DNA from 3 places in the Ciceribacter sp. RN22 genome. Region 3 is predicted to be linked to each of the others. Evidence: riboswitches for the same ligand, from Rfam matches in the RefSeq annotation. Region 3 holds a riboswitch; each other region holds the start of a gene.
What was found. A riboswitch is a leader RNA that binds a small molecule or an ion and turns the genes downstream of it on or off. The one in region 3 is predicted to bind cobalamin.
Positions count from the first base shown of each region.

Region 1 (10,186 bases), 120 kb from region 3:
AGGTGAACCAGATCCTCCTCGTAGCCGCCGGCGGCGCGGTCGGCTCGGTCTGCCGCTACCTCGTCGGCGCCGGTCTGCTTCGGCTGGCCGGCCCGGCCTTTCCCTGGGGTACGCTCTCGGTCAATCTCGTTGGCTCGTTCGGCATCGGGATCCTGGCGGAGCTGATTGTCGCCCGTTTCGGCGCCTCGCCGGAGATGCGACTTCTGCTGATCACCGGCTTCCTCGGTGGGTTCACGACCTTCTCCGCCTTTGCGCTCGACGCCGTCTCGCTCTTCGAGCGTGGCGAAGCGCTTTCGAGCCTCGTCTATGTCGGCGCGAGCGTCGGCCTCTCGCTCGTTGCGACCGTTGCGGGCATTGGCCTCATGCGTTCGCTGCTCTGAGAGAGCTTTTACACTTCCCTTCGGCGGGCGAAATGCTCTAAAGGCCCTGATGTGCGGCGTTCGGGCCGCGCGGAAATTTGTCGAAAGAGCAGAAATGGCGGGCGTCGAGCATATCAGGGTGGATGCGGACGAGGCCGGAATGCGGCTTGACCGTTGGTTCAAGGTGCACTTTCCGGGCCTCGGCTTCGGAGCGTTGCAGAAGCTTCTGCGCTCCGGCCAGGTGCGCGTCGACGGTGGCAGGGCGAAGAGCGATACGCGCGTCCAGCCGGATCAGATGATCCGCGTGCCGCCGCTCGACGTCGACGCCAAGGCCAAGACGGGGCCGATCGCCGGCAAGGACCTGAAGCATTCCGGTGACGGCGAACTCCTCTCGCGGATGCTGCTTTACGAGGACGACAAGGTCTTCGTACTCAACAAGCCGGCTGGCCTTGCCGTTCAGGGTGGCTCGGGTGTTACCCGCCACATCGACAAGATGCTCGAGGCCTGGACGAACAAGAAGGGCGAGAAGCCGCGTCTCGTCCATCGTATCGACCGTGACACCTCCGGCGTTCTCGTCGTCGCCCGCTCGCGCGGCGCGGCACAAAAGCTGACGGCCGCTTTCCGCGAACGCGACACCCACAAGATCTATTGGTCGCTGGTGAAGGGTGTGCCGCGCAAGCACGAGGACAAGATCTCGACCTGGCTCGTCAAGGAGCAGACCCCGGACGGCGACCGCATGCGGGTCGCCAAGCACGGCGAGGAGGGGGCAGACCACGCCGTCTCCTACTACCGGGTGATCGACACGGCAGCGCAAAACCTCGCCTGGCTGGAGATGGAGCCCTATACCGGGCGCACCCATCAGCTTCGCGTCCATGCCCTCTACATGGGGCATCCGATCATCGGCGATCCGAAATATTTCATCGACGATCCGAACTGGGATTTCCCGGGCGGCATCCAGAAGCGGTTGCATCTCCATGCCCGCTACATCGATATTCCGCATCCCTCCGGCGGGCGGCTCAAGGTCACGGCGCCGCTGCCGCCGCACATGGTGCAGAGCTGGAACCTGCTCGGCTTCGATGAAGCCGACGGGGCGAGGGACGAGGAATGAAGCTCGTTCTCTTCGATTGCGACGGCACGCTCGTCGACAGCGTCTGCCTCATCCATGCGGTGATGACGCGCACCTTCCTTCATTTCGGCCATGCCGCGCCGGATGTCGAACACACCAAGGCGATCATCGGCCTGAGCCTCGATCTCGCGATCGCCACCATGCAGGGCAAGCCGGACGTCGATCACGAGGCGGGGGCGATGGCGCTCTACTACAAGGCGGTGTTCACTGAGGTGCGCGCCGAGCAGGGCTTCGAGGAGCCGCTTTACGACGGGATCGCCGAGGTGATCGCGGCGATGGTTCGCCGTGACGACCTGCTGATCGGGGCGGTGACCGGCAAGTCCCGCCGTGGCCTCGACGGCGTGCTTGAAACCCACGGGTTGAAGCCCCATTTCGTCGTTTCACGGACGGCGGACGAATGTCCGTCGAAACCCAATCCGGCCATGGTTCTGGAGTGCTGCCGCGAAACCGGCATGGATGCGCGGGATGCGGTCGTCATCGGTGACGCGATCTACGACATGCAGATGGGCAAGGCCGCCGGCGCCCGGGCGATCGGCGTCTCCTGGGGCTATTCGACGACTGCTGCGCTGCTGCTTGCAGGCGCGGACGCCGTCGTTGACCACCCGGCCGACCTTTTGGCCCATGTCATGAAAGGAGCCGTCGATGCGTGACCTTCTCAGCGATTTCGGCCCCGAGCCGAGCGATCCGGACCCGGTACGCCGCGCGCAGATCCAGATGCAGCGGCCGCAGGCGAAGCGCTTCTACACCGAAGTCGGCACGCGGAACGAGGATGAGGCCGTTGCCATCCTGCTCGACGGTCGCGGCGTGAAGACGCCGGCGAAACATCCGCTGCGCCTGCCGACGGCCGATGCCGCCGAGCTCGTCGCTTCGGAGTGGCGCGCCCAGGGCGAAACGATCGACCCGGCGACGATGCCGATGACCCGGCTTGCCAATACCGCGATCGATGCCGTCGCCGAACAGATCGACGCCGTGTTCGAGGATATCGTGCGCTACGCCGGCAACGACCTGCTCTGCTACCACGCGGAATCGCCTCAGGAACTCGTCGAACGACAGGCGCGGCAGTGGGGACCGGTGATCGACTGGGTGGCTTCCTCCCATGGCGCGCGGTTCATTCTTGCGGCCGGCATCGTCCACCAGGCACAGCCACAGGCGGCAATCGAGGCCTTCGCCAAGGCACTCGACGCCTACCGGACCCCGTTCGAACTCGCTGCACTGCACGTGGTGACGACGCTGACCGGCTCGGCGATCCTGGCGCTCGCCTTCGCCGAGGGCTTCCTTTCCACTCCGGAGGTATGGGCGCTCGCCCATCTCGATGAGGACTGGACCGAAGAGCACTGGGGCGTCGACGAGGAAGCGCAGGCCCGCAGGGCCAAGCGCTTCGAGGAGATGGATGCCGCGGCGCGCCTGTTCCGGGCCGTGCGGGCTGCCGCTTAACGCCGCGCTAACCATACCGGTGACAGTCTCTTCCGACCGAATCGGGATCGGATCAGCCTGCCATGTGTCTGCGGTTCTGCCACGCCGTCATCGCCCTTCTTCTTTGCGCTCTGCTGTCCTCGTGCAGCGTCGCGGGCGTCGAGCTCTTGACGCCGCGCAAGGTCTATGACGTTCGCGACCTGACGGTGCTTGCCGATGTCCGCGTGCCGCAGACCGTGGTCGTCGGCACCGACAGCCGGATCGCCGCGGCGATCGCTGCGACCGCGCCGCGGCCGGAGGCGCCACCGGTGGTGCTCTCGGTGCGGATCGGCTCCTATCGACCCGACATTTCGCCGCTCAACCACCGCAGCGAGGCAACCGTCACGGTGACCGCGATCTCGGTCATCGACGGTTCTCCGGTCGCCACCGCGACGTTCCCGGTGACGAGCGAAACGGAAACCCCCGATTTCGAGGCGGAGGCGCTCGCCGAGGCGGTCGCCGCGCGCATCCGCTTGCTCTTCGCCTTGAGCATGCCTTCTGCGCGTCAGTGACTGGCTTTGGGGCGGTTTGCAGGCGTTCTGTTCGAATTGACTTCACCGCCGCTTGCGCCTAAGCGTTTTCTCATTCGGATGGTTTCCGCGCCGTCGATACGGGGCGGAACGCAAAAGGGAATGCGACGGTGGGGACCCAAGCCGGGCCTGCCAATCGCAGCCGACCCCGCGACTGTAGAGCGGTGAGGGTCAATCATCCGGTGAGCCGGAATGCCCGCGACGGGTCCGCAAGGCGCGGACGGCGGGTTCTTCGGCGAAGCTGGAAAAGCCACTGGAGTGGCGACACGATCAGCCGGGGCCGGGACGCCTCTATTTCTACGAATCGTCCGCCTCTTCGTGCCGCTTCGAAGCTCCGGGAAGGCGAGGTTGCCCCGCTGGCGCTTGGCGCCTCAACCGCGAGCCAGGAGACCTGCCACCCGTGCCGGGCTTTGAAAGCCCATCCTGGGGAAAAATCCCCGTTGCCAGCACGGAGGTTGTCGTGGCGACATCTTGTGACGGCGGGATTGTGCGATCCCGCATTTCCACATCCTTTCTGCCGGGCTGCGCGCCCGGCCTCTTCTCATGTCCACCTTTCCGGCGCTCTGGCGCGGAGGTCCGTCCTTGAGCGCGGCCGCCGGCCATAGCGTGTTCGTGCTCGGCGGTGCCCGTTCGGGCAAGTCGCGGCATGCGGAATCGCTTGCCGAGGCAAGCGGGCTCGAACGCCACTATGTCGCAACGGGACGCGCCTTCGACGATGAAATGCGCGAACGCATTGCCCTGCATCGTGAGAGCCGCGGCGGGCTCTGGACGACCCATGAGGAGCCGGTGGACCTTGCCGGCGTTCTCCGACGCATCGATGCATCGGACCGTGTCGTGCTCGTCGACTGTCTGACGCTCTGGGTCACGAACCTGATGCTGGACGAACGCGATGTCGCCGCCGAAAGCGCGCGCCTCGTCTCGGTCCTGCCAATGCTTCGGGCGCGGCTGATCCTCGTCTCGAACGAGGTCGGGCTCGGCATCGTGCCGGAAAACCGCATGGCGCGCGAATTCCGCGACCATGCCGGACGGCTCCACCAGATGGTCGCGGCGGTCGCGACCGAAGTCTATTTCGTCGCGGCGGGACTGCCGCTGAAAATGAAGGGTTGAACCATGCTGCAGCAGAAGATCCCGGCAACCGTCATCACCGGCTTTCTCGGCGCCGGAAAGACGACGATCATCCGCAACATGCTGATGAACGCCGGCGGCAAGAAGATCGCGCTCATCATCAACGAATTCGGCGACCTCGGCGTCGACGGCGAGGTGCTGAAGGGCTGCGGCGCCGACAACTGCACCGAGGACGACATCATCGAGCTCACCAATGGCTGCATCTGCTGCACGGTGGCCGATGATTTCGTGCCGACCATGCAGCGCCTGCTGGAACGCGACGAGCGGCCGGATCACATCGTCATCGAGACCTCCGGTCTCGCCCTGCCGCAGCCGCTGGTCGCCGCCTTCAACTGGCCGGACATCCGCACCCGCGTGACGGTCGACGGCGTGGTGACCGTGGTCGACAGTGCCGCGGTGGCGGCCGGGCGTTTCGCCGACGACCACGACAGGGTCGACGCAATGCGCGAGCAGGATGCCTCGCTCGACCATGACAGCCCGCTCGAGGAGCTCTTCGAGGACCAGCTCACCTGCGCCGATCTCATCGTTCTCAACAAGACCGATCTGCTGGACGGCGAGGGGATCGCCGCGGTCCGCTCCGAGGTTGCTGGACGCATCAACCGCAAGCCGACGCTGGTTGAGGCGAGGAACGGCGAGGTTCCGGCGATCGTGCTCCTCGGCCTCGGCGCCGGTTCGGAGGCCGATATCGGAAACCGCAAGTCGCACCACGAACTGGAGCATGAGGCTGCCCATGCCTCCGGCGAGGGTCACGACCACCTGCACCACCACGACCACGACGAGTTCGAGAGTTTTGCGCTGCGGCTTCCGGCGATCGCCGATCCGGCGGCCTTCGTCGAGCGGCTGAGAGCCGTCATCGAGGCCCACGACATCCTGCGCCTCAAGGGCTTCGTCGACGTGCCCGGCAAGCCGATGCGGCTCGTCGTCCAGGCGGTCGGTTCGCGCATCGACACCTATTTCGATCGCCCCTGGGCGGCCGGCGAGAAGCGCGAGACCCGCCTCGTCGTCATCGGCCTGCACGAATGGGATTTCGCGGCGGTGGTTGAGGCGGTCGAGAAGGCGGCCTGAGGACCGATTGAGAGCGATGGACGCATCAGTTACCCCCTTCTGGCCCGCCGGCCATCTCCCCCACAAGGGGGGAGATCACCATGCGGCGACGCTCGGTCGTTCCGTCAGCGCTGAAGGGGGGCGGTTGTTCGGAGCACGGGTCAGAAGGATTTGGTGGGAAGCGCGATTTGTCGCCTTCCGATCTCCCCCGCGTCGGCATTCGACACTGGGCTATCTCAGCCCGATGGAATTTGAAAACAAGGTCGGATTAGCTTAACTCGGTGTCCGAAAAACCGGCAGCAGGCCAGCCGTTCCTCTCTCCTTGAGGGAGAGGAAGCGATTTCGGCAGCTTAGGCCGAAGGCGTAAGTGCCAGAAATCGCAGGTGAGGGGGACGTCAAGCAGGCGAAACCGACCCCCTCACTTGGAATTTCTAACACTTAGCTGAAGTAGGGCCTTGCACAGTCTTCGCGCGGCGTCGCGCTCAGGCCTTCGTTCGCTCAAATCGATCCACCGGATCGATGGCGCCGCCGCGCGGAGCGACCCCGTAGGCGTACGGGCTGCCCCTCATCCGCCTGCCGGCACCTTCTCCCCATCGGGATGGGGAGAAGGGACTCGTGGTCACCGTCCCGGTCGTCCCGTCTTGCCCTTGGTGCGGCCCTTCTTTTTCTGGTCCGCCGGGTCCTCGTAGGAGCCGGCACCGGGGCGGGCGCGGATGATGGGGCGGGGGTCGTCCGGCCCTGAGCGTGGGGCACCCCCCTCTGTCCTGCCGGCGTTCGTTGCTGCAATCGATTCGCTGGATCGATTGCTCGGCTTCGCCGACCGCTCCTCACCCCCCACAAGGGGGGAGATCGGGCTGCGGCCCGGTTCGGCCCCCGGCTTCTCGGGCACCTTGCCGGTCACCGGTTTTTCGGTGCGGCCGACGGTCATTTCGTCGAGGGTGTTCTTGCGGAAGAGCGAGCGTCCGGCCGGTGTCGGCAGGTCGGTGCCGGGGCCCATGTCGTCGAGCGACGGCTTGGCGAAGTAGGACGCTTGCTCCGCCGATCTCCCCCCTTGAGGGGGAGATGTCGGCGTAGCCGACAGAGGGGGGTGATCGGCGGACGCTTCATTGGGGGATACCCCCCTCTGTCCCTGCCGGGACATCTCCCCCTCAGGGGGGGAGATCGACTCGCGGCCGGCGCTGCGGGCACGGCCGGTCTTCGAGCGCGAGGAGAGGGAGATGCGGGGTTCACCGGAAGACCCCTCCCCAACCCTCCCCACAGGGGGGAGGGAGTTCGCCGCGCTTGCGGCGGCCTCCCGGTCTCCCCCCTTGTGGGGGAGATGGCCCGAAGGGCCAGAGGGGGTCTGTTCCGCACTCGCCGCCGGACTTGACTGCTTCCCTCTCGCGCCTTCGGCACTCGCCGCCTCCTGCCGGGCCATCGGGTCGTCCATGGCGGCGAGTTCGACGGCCTTGAGGCGCTTGATCTCGTCGCGGAGCCGCGCGGCGGTTTCGAAATCGAGGTCGGCGGCGGCGTCGCGCATCTGCTTTTCGAGCGCGTTGAGGTGGGCCTGGAGGTTGGCGCCGACGAGATTGCCGCCTGCCGCAAAGCCCTTGCCGGCGACGCCGGAAATGTCGGCGCGGACATGGTCGCGCTCGTAGACGGAATCGAGGATGTCGGAGATGCGGGCCTTGACCGATTCCGGCGTGATGCCGTGCTCGATGTTGTAGGCCATCTGCTTCTCGCGGCGGCGCGCCGTCTCGTCCATCGCCCGCTGCATCGAGCCGGTGATGTTGTCGGCATAGAGGATGACCTTGCCGTCGACATTGCGGGCGGCGCGGCCGATGGTCTGGATGAGCGAGGTTTCCGAGCGCAGGAAGCCTTCCTTGTCGGCGTCGAGGATGGCGACGAAGCCGCATTCGGGGATGTCGAGGCCCTCGCGCAAAAGGTTGATGCCCACCAGCACGTCGAAGGCGCCGAGGCGAAGATCGCGGATGATCTCGATGCGCTCCAGCGTGTCGATGTCGGAATGCATGTAGCGGACGCGCACGCCCTGCTCGTGCAGGTATTCGGTGAGGTCTTCCGCCATGCGCTTGGTGAGCACGGTGACCAGCGTGCGGTAACCCTTGAGCGCCGTGTCGCGGATTTCGCCGAGCACGTCGTCGACCTGGGTCTTGGCCGCGCGGACCTCGACCGGCGGGTCGATGAGGCCGGTCGGACGGATCACCTGTTCGGCGAAGACGCCGCCCGCCTGATCCATCTCCCAGCCGCCGGGGGTGGCGGAGACGGCGACCGTCTGCGGGCGCATGGCGTCCCATTCCTCGAAGCGCAAGGGACGGTTGTCCATGCAGGACGGCAGGCGGAAACCGTATTCGGCGAGCGTCGCCTTGCGGCGGAAGTCGCCGCGATACATGCCGCCGATCTGCGGGATGGTGACGTGGGACTCGTCGATGAAGATCAGCGCGTCGTCGGGGATGTATTCGAAGAGGGTCGGCGGCGGCTCGCCGGGCTTGCGGCCGGTCAAGTAGCGCGAATAGTTCTCGATGCCGGCGCAGGAGCCGGTGGCCTCCAGCATCTCGACGTCGTAGCGGGTGCGCTGTTCCAGCCGCTGGGCCTCCAGCAGGCGACCGGCGGCCTCGAGCTCGCCGAGGCGGTGCTTCAGCTCGTCCTTGATCGCCTTGATGGCGGCGTTCAGCGTCGGCCGCGGCGTCACGTAGTGGGAGTTGGCGTAGATCTTCACCGTCTGCATGTCGCCGGTCTTCTGGCCGGTCAGCGGGTCGAACTCGGTGATCGCCTCGATCTCGTCGCCCCACATGCTGATGCGCCAGGCGGCATCCTCCAGGTGGGCGGGGAAGATCTCGATGGTATCACCGCGGACGCGAAAAGAGCCGCGGGTGAAGTTGATGTCCTGACGCTTGTACTGCTGGGCGACGAGGTCGGCCAAGAGCTGGCGCTGGTCGAGGCGGTCGCCGACCGACATCTGGAAGGTCATCGCCGTATAGGTCTCGACCGAGCCGATACCGTAGATGCAGGAGACCGAGGCGACGATGATGCAGTCGTCGCGCTCGAGGATGGCGCGGGTGGCGGCGTGGCGCATCCGGTCGATCTGCTCGTTGATCGAGGATTCCTTCTCGATATAGGTGTCTGAGCGCGGGACGTAGGCCTCCGGCTGGTAGTAGTCGTAATAGGAGACGAAGTATTCGACCGCGTTGTCGGGGAAGAAGTTCTTGAATTCCGAATAGAGCTGCGCGGCGAGCGTCTTGTTGGGGGCGAGGATGACGGCAGGGCGCTGGGTCGCCTCGATCACCTTGGCCATGGTAAACGTCTTGCCCGAGCCGGTGACGCCGAGCAGCACCTGGGTGCGGTCGCCGGAATTCAGGCCCTCGACGAGGTCCTTGATGGCGGTCGGCTGGTCGCCGGCGGGCTGGTAGTCGGACTGCATGCGGATGGCGATGCCGCCTTCGGATTTTTCCGGCCGGGCGGGGCGGTGCGGCACCCAGATCTCGCCGTTCTTGAACAGCGGGTTGCCGCTCTCGATCAGCTTCGACAGGGCGTCGACGGTGGCGGTGACGCCGCCCTTGGCGAGCGCGCCCGCCTCCTCCAGCGACACGTCGAGGCCGGCGACCGGGTTGAGGCCGGCGGCGGCACGGGTCTTCGGGTCGGAGGAGCCGCCGATGGAGACGCCGCGGGAGGTTTTGGAGGAGGTCGCTTTCGTGCTCACGGCCGCACCGCCCTTCGGGCTGGCCTCCGCACCTGTTTTCTTTTGCGCGCCTTCGGCGTCGCGGGATGGCGCCGGACGAGAGGCGGCGGCCGCTTGGCCGCTGCGCTTCGCTCTGGCAGCCACCTCCACGGCCTCGGCGTGCTTGCGCGCCTCGTTCTCGACCTTCTTGCGGTGCTTGCCGGCCTTCGAGGCGATGTCGCGCTGGCTCTCGACGGTGGAGGCTTCCGCCTCCGCCTCGAGCTGCTTCACCCAGTCGGCGACGGAACCGGCGAGCGGCGCGCCCTCGAACGCAGCCTGCGGCGCCTCTTCAAATCCATTCCCTGCATTCACGGCCGCATCGCCCTGCGGGCTGGCCGACCTGCGGGGCGCGGAATTGTCCGCGACGGGCACTTGCCCTTGCCGGGCTTCGCCCGGGCGGGCGGCGGAATCTTTCGGTGTCTTGGCCATGCGCCGAATATGGAGAAATGGCCGGCGGATGGAAAGGGGCGGCGACGAAAAAACGAGTACAAAAAGGAAACATAACGCAGCCTGCTGACAGGAACTGTCAGGACGCGGCCCGCCATCCGCAGGCAGCGCCGCTTCCTTCGGTCAGGCGACCGCGCGGCCGTCCTCCAGCGCGGCGGGACGATCCGCGCCGAGCCAGCCGAAGAGGGCGGCGAGCGGCATCGGCCGGGCGAAATGGTAGCCCTGGGCGACGCGACAGCCGAGCAGCGCCAGCACCTCGGCATCCTCGGCCGTCTCGACGCCCTCGACGACGATGTCGAGCGCCAGCGCGTGGCCGAGGCCGACGAGGGCGGCGATGAGGCTCTGGTTGGTGCGCGACCCGGCGACGCCCTTGACGAAGCTGCGGTCG
Region 1 covers NZ_JAMXLD010000001.1:2,100,246-2,110,431, reverse strand. Annotated here, with positions in the region: gene crcB (fluoride efflux transporter CrcB) at 3-380, shown strand; gene NHF53_RS10345 (RluA family pseudouridine synthase) at 475-1,467, shown strand; gene NHF53_RS10340 (HAD-IA family hydrolase) at 1,464-2,135, shown strand; gene NHF53_RS10335 (ATP12 family chaperone protein) at 2,128-2,919, shown strand; gene NHF53_RS10330 (hypothetical protein) at 2,982-3,449, shown strand; cobalamin riboswitch at 3,512-3,881, shown strand; gene cobU (bifunctional adenosylcobinamide kinase/adenosylcobinamide-phosphate guanylyltransferase) at 4,050-4,574, shown strand; gene cobW (cobalamin biosynthesis protein CobW) at 4,578-5,657, shown strand; gene uvrB (excinuclease ABC subunit UvrB) at 6,256-9,663, opposite strand; gene NHF53_RS10310 (EAL domain-containing protein) at 9,922-10,186, opposite strand, start outside.
Region 1: it holds a riboswitch for cobalamin, as region 3 does, so the genes downstream of both, cobU (bifunctional adenosylcobinamide kinase/adenosylcobinamide-phosphate guanylyltransferase) here and bluB (5,6-dimethylbenzimidazole synthase) in region 3, are expected to answer to the same signal.

Region 2 (10,186 bases), on a different contig from region 3:
ACTTTGCAAGCGGATTTTGCAGTGCGGTATCGATCAGAGCCACAACTTCACGGCAACGTGTTGCCAATATGTCGGCCTTTTCCCTGGCGATCAACACCGGATGGAGCACACAGGCCAATGCCATTGCCGCGACTTCGGCGGTCTTGCGGCTGTCCTTCACGTGGTAGACGCCGCTTTCGACGCCCGCGTCGATGATCCGGGTGATGTCGTCGATCAGCATTTCGCGGTATTGCTCGGCGCAGGCCAGTTCCTGGCCGGCGGAAAAGACGATCATCTCGAAGATGTGCGGGCTCTTCTGGAGATCCTGCAGATGGCTTTCCATCAACTGCTCGACGAAGAGGAGAAGGCGCTCCGGGGGCGCCTTGCGGTCGTCCGGCCGTGCGAGCCGTTCGATCATGGCTTCGAGGTGGCGCACGGAAATGGCGTCGACGAGGTCAACTTTCGAATGGAAATGCTTGAACACATTGGCCGGCGACATGCCGAGCGCAGCGGCGACGTCTGCCACCGCAACGTTCGTGAAGCCCTTGGTCCGGAACAGTTCCTCGGCCGTGTTGAGGATGTCCTCGCGCGTCTCCGCGGCCGGGCGACGGGGCTTGCGCTGGCCCCGCGCGGTGCGCGTGCCGGCCCGTACGTTGCTCGCCGGGAGCCCTTCCTCTTTCGGCGCGATCGCCAACGCTTCACTCAGCTCCTTGGAAAGTAGCGATCGAGATTTGCGCGAACCCTCGCCAGCGGCGTTTCACCGCTGTCGTCCGGCACGAACGTCTCGCCGGTAATTGCCTCATACGCCTTTATATAGACCTTTGAGGTGTCCTCGACCAGTTTCGCCGGAATTTCCGGAATGTCGTCCTTGTAAGGATCGCACCGTTCGGCGACCCACGAGCGGACGAAGTCCTTGTCGAAGCTCACCGGACGTTCGCCCTTCTCGAAGTGTTCGGGATAACTGTCGGCGATCCAGTAGCGGCTGCTGTCCGGTGTATGGATCTCGTCGGCGAGGATGATGGTGCCGTCCTTGTCGGTGCCGAACTCGTACTTGGTGTCGACGAGGATGAGTCCGCGTTCCGCGGCGAGCGTCTGGCCGCGGGCGAAGAGCGCCAGCGCATAGTCCGAAAGCGTGTCCCACTGCTTCTGCGTCAGCAGTCCCGTCGAGACGATCTGCTCCGGCGTCAGCGGCTCGTCGTGGCCGCCGTCGAAAGCCTTGCTCGTCGGGGTGATGATCGCCTGCGGCAGGACTTGGTTGTCGCGCATGCCGTCCGGCAGCCGGATTCCATACATCTCCCGCTGGCCGGCCTTGTAGAGCGTCAGGATGGAGGTGCCCGTCGTGCCTGCAAGATATCCGCGCACGACGATCTCGACGGGAAGGATGTCGAGTTTCTTGCCGACGACGACGTTCGGGTCGGGGTAGTCCAGCACGTGGTTCGGACAGATATCCTTCGTCTGCTCGAACCAGTAGCGGGCCGTCTGGGTCAGCACCTGGCCCTTGTAGGGAATGCAGGTGAGAATGCGGTCGAAGGCGCTCAGCCGGTCGGTCGAGATGATGATGCGCCGGCCGTCCGGAAGATCGTAGTTTTCGCGAACCTTGCCACGATAGTAGTTCGGCAGTTCGGGGAAATAGGCTTCGGAGAGAATGCGCAATGGCCTCGCCCTTCTGATGTCATGGAACGGACGCCGGTCGTCCTCGCCGGACCCTTAGTTTACCGCCGGGTTTTGTCAAGCGAGGCCTTCGGCGGAAGGAGAGCCAAGGCGCTTTGACCGCTCCTTATCAAAAGAAAAGGCGCATGGTGGTCGCCATGCGCTTTCCGGTTCTTGCAGCAGGCAGAAGCGCCTGGCGGTATCAGGCGAAGGTCAGGCGTCCGACCTCGGTCATGCGGGAGACGAGCCCATTGGCGCGGAAGCCCTTGATCACGGACACGGCGGTGAAGGTGATGAAGGCTTCGACCAGGAAGACCGGGAAATAGGCTGCGACCCAGGCGGCCCAGTCGGTGAAGGCGACCGCGTCGTTGGAGATCATCAGCCAGAAGCCGACCATCGCCGACACGCCGGCGTAATAGACGGCGTCGATGCGCAGGACCTTGCCGAGGTTGAAACGGTCCCGCAGTTTGGCGTCGAAAAGCCGGCGGCCGAAGCTGTAGTGGACCGCGATCATCGGCACCATCAGCGAGAGGGCGTTGACGCCGAGATGCGGGATGTCGCCGGGCTCGAACAGGAAAGCCTGCAGGACGAGGCCGAGCGCGAAGCCGAGCATGGCCGGTGCGAACCCGAAGAGCATGTAAATGGTCGTCGCGCCGATGAGGTGCAGTTCGGACGGGCCGACCGGCAGATGCCAGGCTTGCATCAGCGCGGAAAACACCACGGCCGAAACGAGGGTCTTCGGCACGGCCAGCGGGTTGCGCACGACGGCCGGCAGCTGGGACGCGACGACGCTGAGGGCGGCTGCGTTCGCAAGCGCGATACGAACAGGATCGATAATTCCAACTTCAATATGCATTCTATTGCCTTTCCTCCGCGCCCACCGCGCGGAATTGCTTGAGACGCCACGAAAATCGTGGCCGAGGCGATGGCAGGTCTCCTGGCTCGCGGGTCTCGGCTCGGTCCGCCTTATCAACCGTTTCCGGCCAATGGCATGCTGGACGTCGCTCTCCGCTCACAGTTGCGGGGGCAGCTACGGTCTCGGCCCCTGATGGGTAATCCTCACCGTATTCCCTTTTCATCCACCACTTCGTTTTCGTCGGGTGGAACCATCGCTGGTTTTGAATTCGCCTGCCGTCCGGTTCGCGACGTGGAATGGACCGTTCCGGTCGTGACCACGGGCTTTTTCAGTGCAGGTCGATTGGTGATAGCCGATGACGCGGGTGTGCGCAATCGGTCGGAAGCGGCGACAGGCCAAAATGCCGCATTGCGGCGGCTCTCGACGGCGTCTACGGGTTGACGAAAATCAAGGCTGCCGCCCGTGGAGAAAGGAAATCCGATATGCTCGCAAGAATGGTCTACAGTGTACCTGTTTTCGGATGGATGCTCAGAGAAGCCCTCACCGGGCCGACCACTGCCAAGCTTCTCTTCATTCTCAACCTGGTCCTGGTCTGGATTCTTGCGATCGGCTATTTCGGCTATCCGGCCATCATCCTGCCGGCTCTGACGGCCGTACCGGTGATCTTCACGACGCTGATCGTGATCACCAAGGGCTGACGCCACCTCGCTTGTCTCGTCTGGAGTGCGGCCGGGGGAGGTTTCCCCGGCTGCTCCCCGTCAGGCGAGTGTGTCCTGCGTCTTCATCACGGTGAAGAATACGGCGGCGATCGCCGCGCTCGGCTACCATCGGGGAAAGGGCAGACTGTCAGGCCTGAGGTTAGATGGCAGGCCTGATATATCTGTTTGTCGCCGTGATCCGATCGTGCGCCGGATCGATCACGGCCAGTCGGCGTAGCTCGCTGGCGCTTCCTGTCCCGTCCTGTCGCCGATCGAGGTGAAGCTTTGGCGATAGGCGGCGGGGGACAGGCCGGTCTTTCGTTTGAAAAAGTGACTGAAGTAGGTCGGGTCGCGAAAGCCCAGGCTTTCGGCGATCCCATGGATGCTCCGCGGCGAGCGTTCGAGCTTGATCTTTGCCTCGCGGATCGTGCGCTCGTGGACAAGCTCGATCGGTGTCCTGCCGAGAGCCTTGCTGCAAAGCGAATGCAACCGATCCGCGGTAATGCCGAGTTGCTCGGCGTAGAAGCCGATTGGCCTCTGTTCTTCGAAGTGACTTTCGACGAGGTGCCTAAAACGCTGGAGAATGTCGCCGGTCTTCGCCGGCCTGGTGAAAGGCAGGTCACCCGCGCCGGTGAGACGCCAGACCCTCAACAGGAGAAGCTGCAGAAAGGCGCAGGAGGCCATTATGGACGGGTGTTCCCGCTCGAGTTCATCGGAAAGGCCCCGAAGCAGCGGAACGAGAGCCTCGACCTCCGCGCGTTCGATGTCCTGCCGGATGATCTCCTGCGACAGCAGAAGTCTGAGGCCGTGGCCTTCGGGCTGATCTTCGACCACCTCCGCCAGAAGCATGCTTGAAAGACCGAGAATGTGACCCGTACTGCCCGCGTCGATGACCAGGGACAGGTCGTCGCAGGGCGGCAGGATCGCCACGACGGGACCGGCGAGAACCTCGTCGCGCGCCGGCGAGCGCAGTCTGACTTGTCCGCCAGAAAGAACGAGCACGTGCGCGAAATGTTCGTAAGGTGGTGCGGTGATGCGCATCGATCGTCGCGCCAAGGCCGGAGAAAGCGGATTGCAGCGCAGTTTGCGGTGAATGGCGTGTCTGTCGGTCATCGGAGCCCCGGCTTTCCGTCCCTCCGCCTTTCGATGACAGATCGCCGGAAAATCACATGTCACTGCCAGAAAATCGCATTCTCAACACCGAGGTCAACCCCTAAGCTCGCAAAATGCCTTTGGGAGGAGGCTTGGCGGGCATGCCAGCGCATTCGCTGGCTTGCGCCCGGATTCCCCTGAAGAACCGTTTTTGAACCCGGGTCCGAGGGGGCCGAAATGTTCCAGGCAAGGCTGATGATCGGCAGTGCCGACGAGGATGCCGCCGGCGGGGCGACCTTCCTCCGGCGCAATCCGGTGACCGGAGACATCGTGACCGTCGGTGCGGCGGCCTCGACCGCAGATGCCGAACGTGCGGCGAATGTGGCGGCGGCGGCCTTTCCCGCCTGGTCCGCGACCGGCCCCGGCGAACGCCGCGCGCTTCTCGAACGTGCCGCAAACATATTGAGCGCGCGGGCGGACGATTTTGCGGCGGCGATGACGGCGGAGACCGGAGCCACCCGCAGTTGGTGCGATTTCAATCTCTCGCTCGGCGCCGAGATCATCCGCGACGCGGCCTCGATGACCACGGCCGTAAGCGGGGCTGTGTTACCCTCCGCCGTAGCGGAACGGTTGTCGCTCGCCGTCCGGCAACCTGCCGGCGTCTGCCTTGCGATTGCGCCGTGGAATGCGCCGGTAACCCTCGGCTTCCGGGCAATAGCCATGCCGCTCGCCTGCGGCAATACGGTCGTGCTCAAGGCATCCGAACTCTGTCCGCGAACCCATTGGCTGATCGGCGACGTCATGCGGGATGCCGGATTCCCGCCGGGCGTGGTGAATGTCGTCAGCAATGATCCAGCCGATGCGGCGATGATCGTCGAGACGCTGATCGCCCATCCCGCCGTTCGCCGCGTCAACTTTACCGGCTCGACCCGCATCGGCCGCGTGGTGGGGCAGGTCGCGGCCAGGCACCTGAAGCCTTGCCTTCTCGAGCTCGGCGGCAAGGCGCCGATGCTGGTGTTGGAGGATGCCGATCTCGAGCATGCCGCGGATGCGGCGGCCTTCGGAGCCTTCTTCAACCAGGGACAGATCTGCATGGCGACCGAGCGCATCATCCTGCTCGACGCGATCGCCGAGGATTTCCTCTCGCTCTTTGCCACGCGGGCAGCGCGTCTGAAGGCAGGTGACCCGCTACGGGCGGGTATGCCGCTCGGCTCGATGATCAGCGCGGAGGCCGTGAGGCGGGTCCGGGCATTGGCGGAGGACGCGGTTTCGAAGGGCGCACGTCTTCTCGTGGGTGGAACGAGCCACGACAGCTTCATGGACGCCACCGTGCTTGATGGCGTGACGCCGGCGATGCGCCTTTATGGCGACGAGAGTTTCGGGCCGGTCGTCGCCGTCATCCGCGCTGCAGACGTCGACGAGGCCGTCACGATCGCCAACGACACCCAGTACGGGCTCTCGGCGTCCGTCTTCGGGCGGGACGTCGGACGGGCGATGGAGGTCGCACGACGGATCGAATCCGGCATCTGCCACATCAACGGCGCGACGGTTTCCGACGAACCGCAGGCACCCTTCGGAGGTGTGAAGGCAAGTGGCCATGGCCGCTTCGGCGGCATGCAGGCGGTAGATGCGTTCACCGAACTGCGCTGGATCACCGTCAATGGCCGCCGCGAGACCTACCCGATATGACGGCGCGCTGCACACGCCACCCTGTTTCACCAGTGATCTTGAGAGGAGACGATCGACCATGAGAATACAGCAGATCATCAACGGCAAATCTGTCGACGCAGTGACCGGAGCCACCTTCGAACGCCGTGATCCATTCACCGGTGAAGTCGCCTCGGTCGCGCCCGCCTCCGGCCTCGACGATGTCAGGGCGGCGGTTGCGGCAGCGTCTGCCGCTTTTCCGGCGTGGTCGAAGCTCGGTCCAGGGGCGCGGCGGGCTCTGCTCATGAAAGCGGCCGATGCGATGGACGCCAGGGCGCCGGACTTTATCTCACTATTGACGGCCGAAACCGGCGGCACGGCACCCTGGGCCGGCTTCAACGTCATGCTGGCGGCGAGCATGCTGCGCGAAGCAGCTGCCATGACCACCCAGATTTCCGGTGAGATCATTCCGTCCGACAAGCCGGGAACGCTCGCGATGGCGATCCGCCAGCCGGTCGGGGTCTGCCTCGGCATCGCACCGTGGAATGCGCCGGTCATTCTCGGCACGCGCGCGATCGCGATGGCGCTCGCCTGCGGCAACACCGTCATCCTCAAGGCGTCGGAACTCTGCCCCGGGCTGCATGTGCTGATCGGCCAGGTGTTCATCGATGCCGGCTTCCCGGAAGGGGTGGTCAACGTCGTCACCAACGCGCCGGAGGACGCAGCCGAAATCGTCGAAGCGCTGATCGCAGCACCCGAGGTCAAGCGGGTGAACTTCACCGGCTCGACGCGCGTCGGGCGCATCATCGGCGAGCTCTGCGGGCGGCATCTCAAGCCCGCGCTGCTCGAGCTCGGCGGCAAGGCGCCGCTCATCGTGCTCGACGACGCCGACGTCGACGGGGCGGTGAACGCCGCAGTCTTCGGTGCCTTCATGAACCAGGGCCAGATTTGCATGTCGACGGAACGTTTCATCGTCGACGAAAAGATCGCCGACGAATTCGTGGAGAAGCTCGCCGCACGCGCGGGCGGGCTGCCGGCGGGCGACCCGCGCGGCCACGTGGTACTCGGTTCGCTGGTGAGCCCCGAGGCGGCCGCGAAGATGGAAGCCCTCGTTGCCGACGCCGTCGAGAAGGGCGGGAAGGTTGCCGCCGGCGGGAAGCGGCAGGGGTCGGTGGTCGAGGCCACGGTCATCGACGGGGTTCATCCCGGCATGCGGGTCTATGCCGAGGAATCCTTCGGTCCCGTGAAACCGGTGATCCGTGTGTCGGGAGATGAAGAGGCGATCCGCATCGCCAACGACACGGAATACGGCCTGTCTTCCGCAGTCTTCAGCCGCGACATCCAGCGTGCTCTAAAGGTCGCCGAGCAGCTTGAGACCGGGATTTGCCACGTCAACGGACCGACGCTTGCCGACGAGGCGCAGATGCCGTTCGGCGGTGTGAAGGGCAGCGGCTACGGCCGGTTCGGCGGCAAGGCGGCGATCAACGAGTTCACGACGCTGCGTTGGGTGACCGTCGAGGATGCCGGCCAGCACTACCCGTTCTGAGGCTTTCGGTGGGGAGGGAAGGGGCGCGTTGGCGTTCCTTCTCTCGAATTTGGACCTTGAATTCGGCGACGACGCTCACCAAGTCTACAGACGGATCGCGCGCTCGTTACATGAGCGAGGGTCTGGGCGACCTTCTTCCGCCGAATTCCTGACGATTTCGAATAAATCGTTGATGATCAATCGGTTACAAGAAAATGTCAGTTTTCTGACAAAAGGTTGTTGACTTGTTTGAGGGGGTAGGATTATACATCCGCTCACTGACGAGGGCGGCGGCGCTGCTGGCGACGATGTCCTTCGTTCTAGAGAAATCTCTGGGAGCAGAGGACTTTGCAAACCATCGACAACCCGTTCGGCACGAGGTTGTCACCCATGTCTTAGGTACACGATGTTACCTATGTCTTCGGTATGGACAGGATTCCTAATGGCGGAGAGGGTGGGATTCGAACCCACGATACGGTTGCCCGTATGCCGCATTTCGAGTGCGGTGCTTTCGACCACTCAGCCACCTCTCCGGTCACATTGGTCGGCGCGATTTGTGCGCGGGCTGTCTCATAGCGGCGAAAGTCCGGGCTGACAAGGGTGAATATCAAATCGCCCAAAGCTTTTGTCTTGACAGTTTTTTGCGCCTCACGTATGCGGGCGGTGAATTAGGCATGGGCTAACTGTGTCTTGATTTCTCTCGCCCTACGGGCAGGGTTTCGCCGGCAGGCATGAAAGGTTCTTCCGGAACCGAACAGGCCCGCTCCATCCGACTGGCAAAAAGACGGCCGTCCCGCAAGGGCAGAGCCGGAACGAACATGAAAGGACAAAAAATGTTCGCAGTCATCAAGACCGGCGGTAAGCAGTACCGCGTTGCAGCCAATGACGTGCTGACCATCGAAAAGCTGGAAGCCGCCGCTGGCGACAAGATCGAATTCACCGAAGTCCTCGTGATCGGCGAAGGCGCCGATGCCAAGATCGGCGCTCCCTTCGTGAAGGGCGCCAGCGTCAAGGCCGAAGTCGTCGAGCATAACCGTGGCAAGAAGGTCATCGCCTTCAAGAAGCGCCGCCGCCAGAACTCCAAGCGTTCGCGCGGCCATCGCCAGCACCACACGGTCGTCCGCATCACGGACATCGTCGCGGCTTAACGGTTCACGGGTACTTAAGGTTTAAAGGAGAAGTCCAATGGCACACAAAAAAGCTGGCGGTTCCTCGCGCAACGGTCGCGATTCTGAATCCAAGCGCCTTGGCGTGAAGAAGTTCGGCGGCGAAGTCGTCATTCCGGGCAACATTATCGTTCGTCAGCGTGGCACGCAGTGGCATCCCGGCGCCAACGTCGGCATGGGCAAGGACCACACCCTCTTTGCACTCGCCGCCGGTAATGTCGCCTACCGTACGAAGGCCAATGGCCGCGTGTACGTGTCGGTCATGCCGAAAACGGCAGAAGCAGCGGAATAAGCCGGTAACGCTCTAAAACAGCCGGCGTCGCATCGACCCGGCTGGACGTAACAGGTTCAGAAAAAGCCAAAAAGGGGAGATGGGGCGCCACCCAACTCCCCTTTTCTTTTGCGCTTTTTAAACTCCAAGGAGGACTGAACCATGCAAAGTGAGCTGTTACGGGACGACCAGTGCCGGTCGCCCAAGGACCGGCTGAGACCGGATCGGTTAAGGAGCGATTGCCCCGTCCTGTTGTCGCAGAGGCTCGTCATGCGCGCGCCCCACGAAGAAGACATCGACGCCCTTTCCCATCTCGCCAACAACGCCGCCGTCGCGACCATGGTGTCGCGTATGCCCCATCCATACACGGCAAAAGACGCCGCCGACTTCGTGCGACGCTCCAATCTCGGCGAGATCGGCAAGTGCGTCTATGCGATTACGAAAACGGAAAACGGCACGTTCCTGGGCTGCTGCGGGCTGGAGCCACATCAGAACGATCCCGAGACGCTCGAGATCGGCTACTGGCTCGGCCAGCCTTACTGGAACCAGGGCTACGCAACCGAGGCGGCACATGCGCTCATCGATATGGCCTTCCGTACCCGGGAGATCCGCTTCATAGACGCCCGCTGCCGTGTAACCAACATCGGCTCCCGGCGCGTGATCCAGAAATGCGGCTTCCAGTTTCAGGGTTCGGGAATGGTTGGAAGTCTGGCGCTCGGCGGCATGGTACCGGTCGAGTGGTACCGGCTGGATCGCAAGACCTGGATGTCTCTGAAGAGCTGGGGGGAAATGCGATGAACGCGCTGCTCCCCAGAGAAACGTCCTCGCTTCCCGGCCCCTGCCCTGTCGTTCGGACCGGACGGTTGGTGCTGCGCCCGCACAAGATGAGCGATGCCCCCGCGATTGCCGAATCCCTTGGCGATTTTCAGGTCGCACGCATGCTGGCGCGGGTCCCCGTACCGTTCGACCTGCAGGACGCCACCGACTGGCTGAACCACACCAGAGCCGTTGCGACACCCGACTGGTCATTCGCCGTCACCACGGGCGATGATGTCCATATCGGAACGGTTGCCATTGAACTCCGAAATGGGCGGTGGCATCTCGGCTACTGGCTGAACCGCTATTTCTGGGGAAGAGGCATCATGAGCGAGGCGGTTGCGGCCGGGATTGACCGCTTCTATCGGCGCATGCCCGAGGCGATCATCCATTCCGGTGCGTTCGCGGACAATACGGCATCGCTCAAGATTCAGGAAAAGCTCGGCTTCTCGATCATGCGCTGTGACGACCTCTATAGCCGCGCAC
Region 2 covers NZ_JAMXLD010000002.1:1,190,893-1,201,078, reverse strand. Annotated here, with positions in the region: gene NHF53_RS20655 (TetR family transcriptional regulator) at 1-559, opposite strand, end outside; gene NHF53_RS20650 (phosphoribosylaminoimidazolesuccinocarboxamide synthase) at 682-1,632, opposite strand; gene NHF53_RS20645 (energy-coupling factor ABC transporter permease) at 1,832-2,485, opposite strand; cobalamin riboswitch at 2,539-2,755, opposite strand; gene NHF53_RS20640 (hypothetical protein) at 2,968-3,183, shown strand; gene NHF53_RS20635 (AraC family transcriptional regulator) at 3,403-4,296, opposite strand; gene NHF53_RS20630 (aldehyde dehydrogenase) at 4,513-5,964, shown strand; gene NHF53_RS20625 (aldehyde dehydrogenase) at 6,023-7,468, shown strand; tRNA gene NHF53_RS20620 (tRNA-Ser) at 7,891-7,980, opposite strand; gene rplU (50S ribosomal protein L21) at 8,281-8,595, shown strand; gene rpmA (50S ribosomal protein L27) at 8,633-8,905, shown strand; gene NHF53_RS20605 (GNAT family N-acetyltransferase) at 9,047-9,682, shown strand; gene NHF53_RS20600 (GNAT family N-acetyltransferase) at 9,679-10,186, shown strand, end outside.
Region 2: it holds a riboswitch for cobalamin, as region 3 does, so the genes downstream of both, NHF53_RS20645 (energy-coupling factor ABC transporter permease) here and bluB (5,6-dimethylbenzimidazole synthase) in region 3, are expected to answer to the same signal.

Region 3 (10,186 bases):
ATCTGCCGTTTCGGCCACGACAAGGTTGCGGAACACCTGCCGCGCCTCATTCGTGCCGTCGAGCGGGAAGGCCGCAAGGTCGTCTGGTCGTGCGACCCGATGCACGGCAACACGATCACGCTCAACAACTACAAGACCCGTCCGTTCGAGCGCGTCCTGTCGGAAGTCGAGAGCTTCTTCCAGATCCATCGCGCCGAAGGCTCGCATCCGGGCGGCATCCATATCGAGATGACCGGCAAGGATGTGACCGAGTGCACCGGCGGCGCCCGTGCGGTCACGGCCGACGATCTGCAGGACCGCTACCACACCCACTGCGACCCGCGGCTCAACGCCGACCAGGCGCTGGAACTCGCCTTCCTGCTCGCCGAGCGGATGAAGGGCGGACGTGACGAGAAGCGGATGATGGCTGCGAATGCCTGACCGCTGCGGCGTGAGGTCGATGAATTCGGCTGATCGCTAGGTGAAGAAGACTGAAGTTGACGGACCGGGCCGGCTTGGCGAAGCTGGCCCGGTCTTTGTTTCTGGAGGTTTTCATGGTTGAAGTCCACGCCGGGCGCTGCAATTGCGGCGCTGTCCGTTTCCGCGCAAAGGGTGAGCTGGAGGATCTCATCGGCTGCCATTGCTCGCAATGCCGCCGACAGACCGGCCTCTATTATGCAGCGACGAATGTGGACAAGGATCGGCTGGAGATCGAAGGCGCGGACAACGTCACGTGGTACCGTTCCAGCGACAAGGCGCGCAGGGGCTTCTGCCGCACCTGCGGCTCGGCTCTCTTCTGGGAAGCGGATGGCGCTGACTACGTGTCGGTGATGGCGGGTGCTTTCGATCAGCCGACGGGGCTCCGTTTCGGCTACCACATCTATTGTGCCGACAAGGGCGACTACTACGACGTGGCGGACGCCGCGCCGAAATTCTCCGTCGGCTCGACGTCGCAACCGATCGGAGGCTGACCGCCTCCGGCGAGGCTTTCGTCCTCTCGCCGGAGCTTTTCCACGGCGTAGTGGAAAGCCTCCTCCAGTGCCGCAAACTTGGTCGATTGCCAGTGGAAATAGTCGCCGGTGAAGCGACGGGAAAGCCAGAGGCTGCCGCGGCGGCGCGGCAGTTCCCAGCCGAGCAGACCGTCCGTTTCGGCCTTCTTGAACATGCGCTTCAGGTTCGTCGACGAGACGGTGTAGCTTTCTCCGAGCTCCGCCAGCGTCGTCGGTCCGACGAAGGTTCTCTCGGCCGCCGGATCGTATTCACCGATACGCGAGATCAGGTCGTGCAGGACAATGCCGCCGAGATCGGACCACAAGAAGTGTCCGATCGTCTCCGGCGGGTCGCGCCAGTCCGGGTGTTCGACGAGCTTGGCAGCCGCGTACGGTTGGGCAATGCGGAAGATGCGCGGGTCGGCGATGCTGGTTGCCTCGCGGTCGCCACCGTCCAGCCGGTCGAGGCAGGCCATATGCGCCGTGAACCAGCTGATCATGCCCGCATTGCTGGGCTCGGTCGCTTCGAGAACCCGCACACGGCGGTCCGGCACGCCGGGCACGTCGCGCAGGAACTTGTAGGCGACGAGTTCCGCCAGGTAGGCGGTTGCGGTGTTGCGGCTCGCCGCCCCGACTTTCATCACGACCTCCACGAAGCGCGTCGCGGTGAGGCCCGAGAGCGGATCATCATCGGTGCGCTGCAGGTTGAGCGCGTAGAGGGACTGCGTCATCAGCCACTTTCGATGGGACGCCTTCAGCCGCGAGAGCCGCGGCGTACGCAGGTGAATGCCGATCAAATGGTCTGCGATCTGCTTTTCGATAGCAGGGAACAGCGGGTGGCCAACGATTTCGGCACGGGTAAGGGCTCGCATGGGATGCTCAAAAACAAAATCAGCGCGTCATCAGAAAACGTGGGCCGTACCTTGCGTTGGGGACGCGCCGTAAGGCCCGAAGAAGGTCATCTTCACCTCCTAAGAGATTTATAGATCCTTTGTGTGTCAACGTTTTTCTGGTTTGGGAAAAACGCCGCTCCGCAGGCGTCCCGTCAGGAGGCCGGTGCGGTGAGGCGTTCGACCTGTTCGGGGAAGAAGCGTTCAGTGCCGAACCCGTCGCCGAAGATCGCGTCGTGTTGCAGGTAGCGGTAGTCGCGGACGAGTGGATCTACCGTCTTGCCGGTCTTCGACCAGTCGGGCGTGGCTCCGCCGGAGCCGTCGACGAGCTGATAGCGGTCGATTGCGTCGTAGCGGTCGTGCACGGCGCCGAGCACACCGGTATAGAAGGGATGTTCGTAGCCGGCGAGCTTCACCACGTGATAGGGCAGGAAGGCGGGGCTGATGGAGCCGAGGTCCTTCTGTACCCCGCGCTTCGAAGACCACACGACCAGCGGGGTCTCGTGTTCGCGCTTCATGATGTCGACCGGAGCCGAGCGGGTCGCGACCTGGTCGGGCATGTAGCCGCTCTCCGGATAGACGCTTCCGAGCGGCGGCAAGTGGTCGCCGAAGATGACGACGATCGTCTCGCGGCGGCGCTTCTTCGCCCAGTCCATCAGCATCTTGAGGCTCTGGTCGGCCTCGCGGACACCCTGGGCGTAGGTCGCCAGCGATTGCGTGCTGGAGGCCGAAAGCGTGGGTCCGTCGATCGCGATGGTGTTCTTGCCGTACCGGTGCGGCTCGTAGGGTCCATGACCCTGCAGCGTCACGCCGAAGAAGAAGAACGGCTCGCGGGTGTTGTCCGCCGCGCGCATGATCTCCTTCGTCAGGGCCTGGTCGGAGGCGAAGATGCCGCGCTTGTCCATCACCGGCATGTTCTCTTCCGAGAGGAAGCTCTCGAAGCCGAAGGCCTCGTAGACGTTGGCGCGGTTCCAGAACCAGCTCTGGAAGGGGTGGAACGACTTGGCGACATAGCCCTTCGAGCGGAAGAAGGTGGCGAGCGACGGCAGCGGCCTGCGGACATACTGCTGATAGGGGATGCTGCCATAGGGCAGGAAGGCGTTCGAGAAGCCCGTCAGCGCCTCGAATTCGACATTGGCCGTCATGCCGCCGAACTCGGGCGAGAAGACGTTGCCGGACGCATTCTTTCGGATCGTCGGCATCGGATCGGGCGAGAGCCGGACATTGCTGAGCCGCGTCGGGTCCCAGAGAGACTCGCTCATCAGCATGATCACGTCGGGATGACTGGTCGTGCCGGAGCCGGCGACAGACGTATTGCCGGCGGGAATGCTGTCGATCGCCTCCGCACCGTAGCCTTCCGGTGCGGTAACGTTCGCCATCGGCAGGTTGAAGGCAAAGGCCAGCAGGAAGCCGTTGTGCAGGTAGTTCTCCCGCTGGTCCCACATCATCGGGATGATGTTGAGGCGGTCGCGCAGCGGCGAATATTCGGCGTAGTCCATCAGCGAGAGGAAGCCGCCGATGAGCGGCAGGCCGACCAGCAGCCGGAACAGTTTCGCCGGACGGGAGAGCGACGGGAACCGGCGCCAGGCGAAAAACCACAGATAGACCAGGGCGACCAGCGCGGCGACCAGGCAGCAGCCGATTGCCACCGCAAGGTAGGGCCGTGCTGCCACCATGACCGGCAGCAATTGCAGGATCTGGCGGCCGAACAGCATGTCGCTCGGATAGAGCGGGTCCGACAGGAAGAGCTGCTTCTGCGCCGATATGAACGCGGGAATGACGGCGAGCGGCACCAGGATCAGTGCGGACTGGTAGGCCCGGCCGAGGAGCGCATCGGTTGCCGTAAAAAGCAGGAAGAGGATGCCGACGGCTGCCAGGCCCGGACGATCCGAAGCGATCAGAAAGCGCAAGGCTTCGTGGAGATTGCCGCGGGCGATCCATTCCGTCGCGAGAACCGTGAGGATCGCAAGGATCAGCAGGTTGCCGAGGCGAACCGTGGCCCAGGCATAGCCGTCCCGTCGATTTGCCGCAGCGGCGGACGTGACGGTGGCGCGGGGCGTGATGGAACTAGCCGGATCGGAAGCGATCTCAACCAAGGCACTCTCCGGATTTTGAAAGGTATGTCGGAAAACTGTCGTTTCTCTGTCACATAACTGTCATGAACACCAGATGAACCGGCCGTTCATCGGAAGGTTCCACGCTGTTTTCCGTGCTCGATCGGGCCTTGCGGCGTTGCGGCTGGGTCCGGCTCGCGCTAAACGAGAGATATGAGCGACACCATGACCCGTCCCGACACCCTCCGTATCGCAATCGCGCAGTTCAATCCGACTGTCGGCGACGTCGCCGGCAATCTCGCCAAGGCACGCGAGGTGCGCAGTCAGGCTGCGGCTGCCGGTGCCGAACTCGTGCTCTTCACCGAGCTTTTCCTCTCGGGCTATCCGCCGGAGGATCTGGTGCTGAAGCGCGCTTTCCTCAGGAACTGCCTTGCGGCTGTGGAGCAACTGGCGGCGGATACTGCCGACGGCGGGCCCGGCGTTGTCATCGGTTTCCCGCGGCAGGGCGAGAAAGGCCGGCACAATTCGGTGGCGATCCTCGATCGCGGCGAGATCATTGCGACCCGCGACAAGATCGACCTGCCGAACTACGGCGAATTCGACGAGAAGCGTGTCTTCGTTCCCGGCGAGATGCCGGGTCCGGTGAATTTTCGGGGCATTCGCATCGGTGTCCCGGTTTGCGAGGATATCTGGGGTGATCTCGGCGTCTGCGAGACGCTCGCCGAAGCAGGGGCGGAAATTCTCCTCGTGCCGAACGGCTCGCCCTATTTCCGGGCGAAGATCGACGTGCGCTACCAGATCGCCCTGAAGCAGGTGATCGAGTGCGGGCTGCCGCTTGTCTATGCCAACCAGGTGGGAGGTCAGGACGAACTGGTGTTCGACGGTGCGAGCTTCGCCTTCAACAGCGACAAGTCGCTCGCCTTCCAGATGAGCCAGTTCGACGCGGAACTCCTGGTCACCACATGGAAGCGCGGCGCCGACGGCTGGCGTTGCGACGAGCGGCGGATCGCCCATGTGCCGGAGAAGGAGGACGCGGATTATCGTGCCTGCATGCTCGGCCTGCGCGACTACGTCAACAAGAACGGTTTCAAGAGCGTGGTGATCGGCCTTTCGGGCGGCATCGATTCCGCGCTCTGCGCGGCGATTGCCGTGGACGCGCTCGGCCCCGAGCGGGTGCGGACCGTCATGTTGCCCTACCGCTACACCTCGGAAAGCTCGTTCTCGGATGCCGCAGCCTGCGCCAAGGCGCTCGGCTGCCACTATGATATCGTGCCGATCGGCGAGCCGGTCGACGCCTTCATCTCCGCGCTTTCGGAACTCTTCGAGGGAACCGAACCGGGCGTCACGGAGGAGAACCTGCAGGCGCGCACGCGCGGCACGATCCTGATGGCGATCTCGAACAAGTTCGGCGCCATGGTCGTGACTACCGGCAACAAGTCGGAAATGTCGGTCGGCTACGCGACGCTCTACGGCGACATGAACGGCGGCTTCAATCCGGTCAAGGACCTCTACAAGATGCAGGTCTACGCGCTTTCGGGCTGGCGCAACAAGAACGTGCCGCAAGGCGCGCTCGGGCCATCGGGTGAGGTCATTCCGGCCAACATCATCTCCAAGGCGCCGTCTGCGGAGTTGCGGCCGAACCAGACCGACCAGGATTCTCTTCCGCCCTATCCGGTGCTGGACGATATCCTCGAATGCCTGGTGGAGCAGGAGATGTCGGTGGAAGAGATCGTCGCGCGCGGCCATGATGTGGCGACCGTGCACCGGATCGAACATCTGCTTTATCTTGCCGAATACAAGCGCCGACAGTCGGCGCCCGGCGTGAAGATCACCCGCAAGAACTTCGGTCGCGACCGGCGCTACCCGATCACCAACCGGTTCCGGGACCGCTGATCCCGCCAATCCCTGCAAGGAGGCGAGCATGCGCAGTTCCGTAGAGATCTTCGACTGCGAGGCCCGCACCTCTCGCGTCGTCTGGCAGACGGAGGCACTGGTCGAGGCCCCCAACTGGACGCCGGACGGCGGACATCTTGTGATCAATGGCGACGGCCTCATCTACCGTGTGCCGATCGACGGGAGCGCGGTTCCTGAACGGATCGAAACAGGGTTTGCCGGCGCCTGCAACAACGACCACGGGCTTTCCCCCGACGGCACGATGCTTGCGATCTCCGACAAGACCGAGCACGGAAAATCCTGCATCTATGTCCTGCCGGCGGCGGGCGGCGTGCCGCGACAGGTGACCGCAAGGCTGCCGTCCTACTGGCACGGCTGGTCGCCCGACGGGCGGCAACTCGCCTATTGCGGAATCCGCGACGATGAATTCGGCATCTACACGATCGCCGTCGAGGGCGGAGAGGAGCGGGAGCTGATCCGCGGCGGCGGGCACAACGACGGCCCCGACTATTCGCCGGATGGGCAGTGGATCTACTTCAACTCCGACCGCAGCGGGTTGATGCAGATCTGGAAGATCCACCCGGACGGTAGCGAGCTCGCGCAGGTGACCGACGACGGTTTTTCCAACTGGTTTCCGCATCCCGGGCCGAGGGGTGACGTGCTTGTCTTCCTCTCCTACGCAGGGGATGTCGAAGGCCATCCGCGCGACAAGCAAGTTTCGATCCGGCGGATGGACGTCGCGACAGGCACGGTCGAGACGCTCCTGGACCTCTTTGGCGGGCAGGGCTCGCTGAACGTGCCGAGCTGGTCTCCCGATGGCGATGCTTTCGCCTATGTCCGCTATTTCCCCGTCGAGTAGAACCGGATTGCACGCCGTTGGTCTTGCCACGGGCGGCGAACTGTGAACAATCGGACGCGTCAGGTGCCCGCCGGCAAGGTGGGAGAATCGGGAATCCGGTGACAATCCGGAACGTGCCCAACGCTGTGTGGCGGATGCCTGTCGCAAGGAACCGGTCTCTCGGTTCGCGTCACTGGCCTTTCGGCCGGGAAGGCGGCGACAGGCAGCGGAAGCCGAGTCAGAAGACCGGCCTGGCAAGATAGACCTGGCCCGCGCGGACGGCGGGCGGTCCTTTGCATTGTTGGGGATTTGACGATGCCGGACGAACCGATGGACCACATGGTCCGGGCGGGTGCGTTTTCTGCTGAGGAACGCGCCGCCATCTACAGAGCCATAGAAACCCGCCGCGACGTGCGCGACCAGTTCCTGCCGAACCCGCTGCCGGACGATCTCGTCTGGCGGCTGCTTTCCGCTGCCCACCACGCGCCGTCGGTCGGCTTCATGCAGCCGTGGAATTTCATTCTCGTGCGCGACGCCGAGCGAAGGGAGGCGGTCTGGCGGGCCTTCAGCCGCGCCAACGACGAAGCGGCCGAGATGTTCTCGGGCAAGACGCGTGACGACTATCGCGCGCTGAAGCTCGAAGGCATCCGCAAAGCACCCCTCGGCATCTGCGTAACCTGCGATCCGACGCGCGGCGGCCCGGTCGTGCTCGGCCGCACGCACAATTTCAGCATGGACCGTTACTCGACCGTCTGCGCGATCCAGAACCTCTGGCTGGCGGCACGGGCCGAGGGCGTCGGCGTCGGCTGGGTCAGCATCTTCCACGAGACCGACCTCAAGCGGATTCTCGGGATCCCGGAGCATGTCGAGGTGATCGGCTGGCTCTGTCTCGGCTATGTCGATACGCTCTACGGAGAGCCCGAACTGGCGGTAAAGGGCTGGCGGCAGCGGCTGCCGCTCGAGGAGCTGGTCTTCTCCGAAACCTGGCAGGAGGGTCCGGGCGACTGAAGCCCGCCGGATCAGACGGACCGCATACGCGGTCTACTTCTGGACCGGCTGCGGACCGGAGAGCGCAGGATGCCTGAGGTCGATTCCGCTCGTTTCGCTGGGGAGGAAGACGGGGCCGACTTGACGCACTTTCTTCTCCGTGGGGTCGTAGGGCCTCTCGACGGGCGCGGATGGCCGGACGTCTTCGGGAGCCGGCTTGCCGGCGGTCTTCAGATCGATGACGGAAGAGCCGTAGTCGGGAACGTTCGCGCTCGCGGCCTGCGCCTTCATTTTGCGATAGAACTCCGTGAGATTGCAGGTGCAGGAGGGCTGGTCGCCCTTGCGCCGGCTCTGGTAGGAAAAGGCAGTCGGCGATTGCCGGTACGGCCTGCCAGTCACGGTCGAGATCATCTCGCCGCTTTCGGGCTCGGTGACCGATCGGAAATAGAGTTCGGTCTCGATGCCGGGGCACATCTGCCGGCATAGCTCGGCATCGCGCCGGAAGGTAAGCGGCGTGGTATTCGACGAGATCGGGAAGAAGGCGCCGTCACAGCTGCGCACGCAAAGCGTCTGCAGGTCGCCGGCGCCGTTCTGCCAGCCGCCTGCCGGGAAACCATCCGGGCCGAGGCGCGGCGCCACCATGTCGAGATAGGGGGTGCGCGGAGGCTCGGCGGGCGTGACGTCCGCCTCCATCGGTTCTTCGTCGCAGCGGTTGGCTTCCATCATGGCGAGGATCTTCCCGCGGACCTCGTTGCGCTGCGTGCCGCCGGTTCGCGCGGCATCGCGCCTCTCGGCAAGCTGCTGCTTCTCGGCCTCCAGCCGCTTGATGTCGGCGGAAAGCGCGGCGCATTCGGGACGGTTCATCGCTGCGTAATCGGTGACGCTCGGCGAGCCGCAACGCAGGTCGAAGAAGCGCTGCCGAGCCTTGCGGATCTCGAAGTTCTGCCTGGCGATGGCGCTCGAGAAGCGCCGCATCGCGGCGGTGTCTCCGACCACTTCCGGTTCGCTGACGAGGCTCGCCCGCAACCTGTCGCAGATCATCGACGCATGGGAGACAGCGGGAACAAGAAGGGTCGCAAGGACCATCGCGGACAGCAGGACGAGGCTACGGCGGTACGGCAATTGGCGTTCCCGATCGGCGAATGACAGGCGTTGCTCGGATCGACTTGCCTATAGGCCCAATCATCATAGATGGCGAGCGTCATTCCGCCAACCGGAAGCTCGTTTTTGGCTTAACAGACGGCGCCCCGGCCGAAGGTTTGCCTCCGGCCGGTGCCAGACCAGTGAGCCTAGTCGTCGTCAGGCGGCCCGCGCCTGTTCGAGCGTCATCGGCTCCGCCAGTACGCGGTGGTCGATGCCGGCGACTTCCTTCATCCGCTCGAGCAGGTCGTCGCTGACCTCCCAGGCGATCGCGACGGCGTAGACCGAGCCGATCTTCTGGGGGTCGGCGATCCTCTCACCGGGGCAACCCATGCGGCGGAACATGCGCTCGAGGAATACGTCGGTCACCGTCACGATGTGCGTGAGCCCGGAAGCGATCCCGAGTTCGCCGACGCCGCACATCAGTTCGGCAGCGGCGATCGTTACCTGGTTCGACGCGCGGTCCTGCGAGATTTCCGGGTCGATGCAGAAACGGCTCGATTCCCATATCTCGGCACTGCGGATCGGCGGATTGTCACCGAGCAGGACGGGGAACGTGTCGTCGAGCATGTTCGGACCGAGGGTGGGAAGCAGCCGTAGCGCACCGCGCAGGCGCCCCGTCTCGGGTGAATAGGAGAGAACGTAGATCGGGTTGGCATCGTCGTAGTGATCGATCTCCCAGTCTCCCTCCACCTTGACATCCCATTTCAGGAGGTCGTGAAAGACCCGCTTGCGCAGGCTGAATACGTCCGCCATTTCTTTCGAGTAGCGGTCGCGATTGGCTCCGTTGATAATCCTGATCATGCCGGTCTCCCTTCTAAGGTCAGGGAGAAACGTTCGCTTTTTCATCTAGAAATTGAAACTGGCGGTAGGGACAGTTTAAGTCATTGCAATTTGCGATTATTCTCGCTTGCCCATCCTGCAGTGTCGGGACCGCATGTAGAACGTGCGGTGGGCGCGAACTCTATTCAGAACGGTTGTCGGGCCCGGAGATAAGGCCCTGCCAGACCGCCTCGGCGACGGCCTGTGTATTGCTCACGACGTTCAGTTTTCGTCGGGCGTTCGACATGAAATAGCGGACGGTGCGCTCCGAGATGCCGAGGATGACGGCGATCTCCCAGTAGCTCTTCCCGGCGGCTGCCCAGGTCAGCGCTTCCTTTTCCCTGCCGGTCAGAATGGAGCGCATGCTCTCGCGATGCCGGCCTTCGTCGGCCGTCTCCAGCACCGCTGCGTGGAACTTCGCCGCGAGAGCGTGAACGTCGCGGTCGCAGTGGCGACGAAACTGACGCCAGTCACGTGCGTCCGCGACGTTGATCGCGAAAAGGGCCGCGTGGCCCTCGCGGGAGGCGAGCGGATAGCAGACGCCGGTGGTGGAGAGAGAAAGTTCGCGCGCGACGGACAACAGGAGTTGTGCGC
Region 3 covers NZ_JAMXLD010000001.1:2,218,989-2,229,174, reverse strand. Annotated here, with positions in the region: gene NHF53_RS10905 (class II 3-deoxy-7-phosphoheptulonate synthase) at 1-420, shown strand, start outside; gene NHF53_RS10900 (GFA family protein) at 534-950, shown strand; gene NHF53_RS10895 (hypothetical protein) at 884-1,840, opposite strand; gene NHF53_RS10890 (LTA synthase family protein) at 2,014-3,954, opposite strand; gene NHF53_RS10885 (NAD+ synthase) at 4,138-5,805, shown strand; gene NHF53_RS10880 (hypothetical protein) at 5,834-6,664, shown strand; cobalamin riboswitch at 6,709-6,913, shown strand; gene bluB (5,6-dimethylbenzimidazole synthase) at 6,959-7,651, shown strand; gene NHF53_RS10870 (DUF2865 domain-containing protein) at 7,685-8,752, opposite strand; gene NHF53_RS10865 (acyl-homoserine-lactone synthase) at 8,930-9,574, opposite strand; gene NHF53_RS10860 (LuxR C-terminal-related transcriptional regulator) at 9,735-10,186, opposite strand, start outside.